DNA from 2 places in the Streptomyces sp. NPDC021012 genome. Region 2 is predicted to be linked to the other one. Evidence: riboswitches for the same ligand, from Rfam matches in the RefSeq annotation. Region 2 holds a riboswitch; the other holds the start of a gene.

Region 1 (2,386 bases), on a different contig from region 2:
TGATCAGCCGCGGTCCGGGACGCAGCGGCCGTCCTCGGTGCGGTACTTCCACTGCGCGCCGTCCCGGACGAGCTCCTTCACCGCGCCGACGAACCGCTCCACGTGCTCGTCCGGCGTACCGGCGCCGAAGCTCACCCGGATGGCGTTGAGGGACCGCTCCCCCGGAGCCGCCTCGGGGGCGCCGCACTCGCCCGGGTCCTGCGGGTCGCTGCCGAGCAGGGTGCGGACCAGCGGGTGGGCGCAGAAGAGGCCGTCGCGGACGCCGATGCCGTACTCGGCGGAGAGCGCGGCGGCGAAGTGGGAGCTGTTCCAGCCCTCCACGACGAAGGAGATGACGCCCACGCGGGGCGCGTCGTCGCCGAAGAGCGAGAGGACGCGCACCTCGGGCACCTCGGCCAGGCCCTCGCGGACCTTGGCGATCAGGTGCCGCTCACGGGCGACGAGGGAGTCGAAGCCGGCCTCGGTGAGCGCCTTGCAGGCGGAGGCGATCGAGTAGACGCCGATGACGTTCGGCGAACCGGCTTCATGTCGGGCCGACGTGGTGTGCCACTCCACGTCCACACCACCGTCGGCCCGACGGGCTACCTTGCGGGACGCTCCACCGCCCGCGAGGTAGGGCTCGGAATCCTGCAGCCAGTCGGCGCGGCCGGCGAGCACGCCGGAGCCGAAGGGCGCGTACAGCTTGTGCCCGGAGAAGGCGACCCAGTCCACGTCCAACTCCCGTACGGAGACCGGGTGGTGGGGCGCGAGCTGGGCGGCGTCGAGCACGATCCGGGCGCCGTGCGCATGCGCGGCGGCCGCCAGCTCCCGCACCGGCCACAGCTCGCCGGTCACGTTGGAGGCGCCGGTGACGCAGACCAGGGCCGGACCGTAGGGGTCGCGGTCGGCGAGGGCGCGCTCCAGGGTCTCGACGGCCTGCTGCGGGGTGCGCGGCGCGTTGAGGTAGGTGACCCGGGCGTCGCGCCAGGGCAGCAGCGAGGCGTGGTGCTCGGTCTCGAAGACGAAGACCTGGCAGTCCGCCGGGATCACGGCGGCGAGCAGGTTGAGCGAGTCGGTGGTGGAGCGGGTGAAGACCACCTGGTCGTCGGGGCGGCAGTCGAGGAACTCGGCGACGGTGACCCGGCTGTTCTCGAAGAGGTCGGTGGAGAGCTGGGAGAGGTAGCCGGCGCCGCGGTGCACGCTGCCGTAGTACGGGGCGTACGCGGCAACGTCGTCCCAGACCCGCTGGAGGGCCGGCGCGCTGGCCGCGTAGTCGAGCGCCGCGTAGGTCACCTCGCCGCCGGTGACGAGCGGGACGGTGACGTCCCGGCCGAGGACCGGCAGCGGGGCGGCGCAGCAGGGGTCGGCGGACTCGACGGCGGTGGTCTCGACGGTGGTGGCGGTCTCAACGGCGGCGTTCGGGCGTGCGGACATGGCGGTATCTCCCGGCATAAAAGGGGCGCGAAAGGCGTGAAGGGGCCCGTGGGACGGCAGCGCGCGAAGGGCTGCGCCGCATACGGGTGGAGAGGGGAAGAGGGGCCGGAAAGGCCCTAACGCATTCGCTTGCTCACGAGACAACGCTCCCTAGAGGACCAAGGACCCCAGGGTGGTGCGCAGGGGTCCGCGCTTGCCGCAGGCTTCTGCTCGTACGGCCTGGTCTTCACCCGGGGCACCCCGCCACGGACGGAGGGTTGCCGGACAGCCGGCCGGGGCCTTGCAGCTGTCACTCATGACCTGTTCCAGAACTTATGCCAGACGATCACGACGCCGCAACCCCGTCCCGGCATCCGGGACGGGGTCGCAATGCGCCGTTCACATGCCCTCAGGCGTTGCTGGCGGCGATCCAGCGCTCCAGGGACCGGCGGGCCGCGCCGGAGTCGACCGACTCGGCCGCCTTCGCGATGCCCGCGGCCAGCTGCTCCGCCAGGGTGCCCGTGCCGGGCTCCAGGGCGGTGAGCGCCGCCGCCGCGTTGAGCAGCACCGCGTCCCGTACCGGCCCGGTCTCCCCCGCGAGCAGCCGGCGGGCGACGTCGGCGTTGTACGAGGCGTCCTCGCCGCGCAGCGCCTCCAGGGGGACGAGGCCGATGCCGACGTCCCTCGGGTCGAAGCGCTCCTCGGTGACGCCGCCGTCCCTCACCACCCAGACCCGGGAGGTGGAGGTGGTGGTCAGCTCGTCCAGGCCGTCGTCGCCGCGGAAGACGAGGGCGGAGTTGCCGCGCTCGGCGAGGACCCCGGCCACGATCGGCGCCATGCGCGGGTCGGCGACGCCGACCGCCTGGGCCCGCACCTTGGCCGGGTTGGTCAGCGGACCGAGGACGTTGAAGGTCGTCCGGATGCCCAGCTGGCCGCGGGCCGCGGCCACGTGCCGCAGCGAGGGGTGGAACTTGATCGCGAAGCAGAGGGTGAT
Region 2 (2,386 bases):
GGGTCGATGAGACCGGCCTCGACGAGCTTCTTGGTGACGCCGACGGTCACGCCGCCCGCGGTCTCCGCGAAGACGCCCTCGGTCCGCGCGAGGAGCTTGATGGCCTCGACGACCTGCTCGTCGTTCACGTCCTCCACGGCGCCGCCGGTGCGGCGGGCGATGTCGAGGACGTACGGGCCGTCGGCCGGGTTGCCGATGGCGAGGGACTTGGCGATGGTGTTCGGCTTCTGGGGCCGCACGACGTCGTGGCCGGCCTTGAAGGCCGCCGACACCGGGGAGCAGCCCTCGGCCTGGGCGCCGAAGATCTTGTACGGCTTGTCCTCGACGAGGCCCAGCTTGATGAGCTCCTGGAGACCCTTGTCGATCTTCGTCAGCTGCGAGCCCGAGGCGATCGGGATGACGAGCTGGTCGGGGATGACCCAGCCGAGCTGCTCGCAGATCTCGTACGCGAGCGTCTTGGAGCCCTCGCCGTAGTACGGGCGGAGGTTGACGTTCACGAAGCCCCAGCCCTCGCCGAGCGGGTCGCCGATGAGCTCCGAGCAGAAGCGGTTGACGTCGTCGTAGTTGCCCTCGATGGCGACGAGGTCACCGCCGTAGACACCGGCCATGACGACCTTGCCCTGCTCCAGGTCGTGCGGGATGAACACGCAGGAGCGGAAGCCGGCGCGGGCGGCGGCGGCGCCGACGGCGCCGGCCAGGTTGCCGGTGGAGGAGCAGGAGAGGGTGGTGAAGCCGAAGGCGCGGGCGGCTTCGAGCGCCTGGGCGACGACCCGGTCCTTGAAGGAGTGCGTCGGGTTGCCGGAGTCGTCCTTGACGAAGAGCTTGCCGGGGGCGACGCCCAGCTCGCGGGCCAGGTTGTCCGCCTTGACGAGCGGGGTCCAGCCGGGGTTCAGGTTGGGCTTCTCGGCGACGTCCGCGGGGACGGGCAGGAGCGGGGCGTAGCGCCAGATGTTGGCGGGGCCGGCCTCGATCCGCTTGCGCAGCTCCTCCGGGTCGCCGGCGGGGAGGTCGTACGCGACTTCGAGCGGTCCGAAACAGAGTTCGCAGGCGAAGATCGGGCCGAGCGGGAAGACTTCACCGCATTCGCGACAGGAGAGCCCGGACGCGGGACCGAGGTCGACGGTGGTTGCGGGTGCGACGGTCTGAACAGCCATGGAGGCGAGGCCCTTTCTCCTCATCTTTCCCATGACGAATTTTTCGCCATGAGACGGATTTGGCACCTTCCCTAGCCGGGGACCTCGCGCAAACAAGCTGCGTCCGTCAGGACACCACTAGGGGTGGTGGCCGGGAGACGGGTGGGCGAGACAAACCGACTGGAGGGTTGCCGGGGCTTCAACGGGCCGTTTCCCTCTGCCCCTCTGGATGAGCGGTATTCGATTGTGAGACGCGGGCGGCACCCCGACATGCATCGGGCATCCGCGTTGTTCAAGACTGTAACCGAAGGCCTCGAAGGTGGAGACCGACGTCCGATCCGCGAGATGGAGATCACGTTGCTGGAGGAAGTGGAGCGCTGGCTGGCCCGGCGGTCCTGGTCCGTGTCCGACCGCCCGCTGGACCGGGTGCTCGCCGCCAAGCGGGGGACGACGGTCAGCGTCGTCCTGCCCGCGCTGAACGAGGAGGCGACGGTCGGGGACATCGTCTCCGTGATCCGTCGCGAGCTGATGACCGAGTCCGTCCCCCTCGTCGACGAGCTGGTGGTGATCGACTCGGGCTCCACCGACCGCACGGCGGAGGTGGCGGCGGCGGCCGGCGCCCGGGTGGTCGCGCGGGACGCGATCCTCCCCCGCATACCGGCGGTCCCCGGCAAGGGCGAGGTGCTCTGGCGGTCACTGATGGTGACGAGCGGGGACGTCGTCTGCTTCGTCGACGCGGACCTGCGGGACTTCTCGGCGGACTTCGTGACGGGGATCGTGGGCCCGCTGCTCACGGACCCGGACGTCGACTTCGTGAAGGCGATGTACGACCGCCCCTTCGGAGACACTCCTGGTCAGGGCGGCCGCGTCACGGAACTGGTGGCCCGCCCCCTCCTCAACCTCCACTGGCCGCAGCTGGCCGGCTTCGTCCAGCCGCTGGGCGGCGAGTACGCGGCCCGCCGCTCCCTCCTCGAACGCCTCCCCTTCCCCGTCGGTTACGGAGTGGAACTGGGGCTGCTCGTGGACGCCCTGCACACGGTGGGCCTGGACGCCCTGGCACAGGTGGACGTGGGCGTGCGCAAGCACCGCCACCAGGACGGGCAGGCCCTCGGCCGGATGGCGGCGGCGATCTACCGGACGGCGCAGCTGCGGCTCTCCCGGGGCCATCTCGTACGGCCGCGCCTCACCCAGTTCGAGCGGGGCGAGCGGGGCTTCGAGCCGCGGACGTACGCGGTGGACACGGAGGAGCGGCC

Evidence for each region. A riboswitch is a leader RNA that binds a small molecule or an ion and turns the genes downstream of it on or off. The one in region 2 is predicted to bind S-adenosylmethionine.
Region 1: linked by a shared signal. The riboswitch ahead of ACH4TP_RS17195 (aminotransferase class V-fold PLP-dependent enzyme) and the one ahead of thrC (threonine synthase) in region 2 are both predicted to bind S-adenosylmethionine.

What each region holds. Positions count from the first base shown of each region.
Region 1 is NZ_JBIRQU010000004.1:655,161-657,546, reverse strand. It holds gene ACH4TP_RS17195 (aminotransferase class V-fold PLP-dependent enzyme) at 4-1,413, opposite strand; SAM riboswitch class IV at 1,598-1,714, opposite strand; gene trpD (anthranilate phosphoribosyltransferase) at 1,802-2,386, opposite strand, start outside.
Region 2 is NZ_JBIRQU010000017.1:18,839-21,224, forward strand. It holds gene thrC (threonine synthase) at 1-1,154, opposite strand, end outside; SAM riboswitch class I at 1,172-1,369, opposite strand; gene ACH4TP_RS35200 (glucosyl-3-phosphoglycerate synthase) at 1,491-2,386, shown strand, end outside.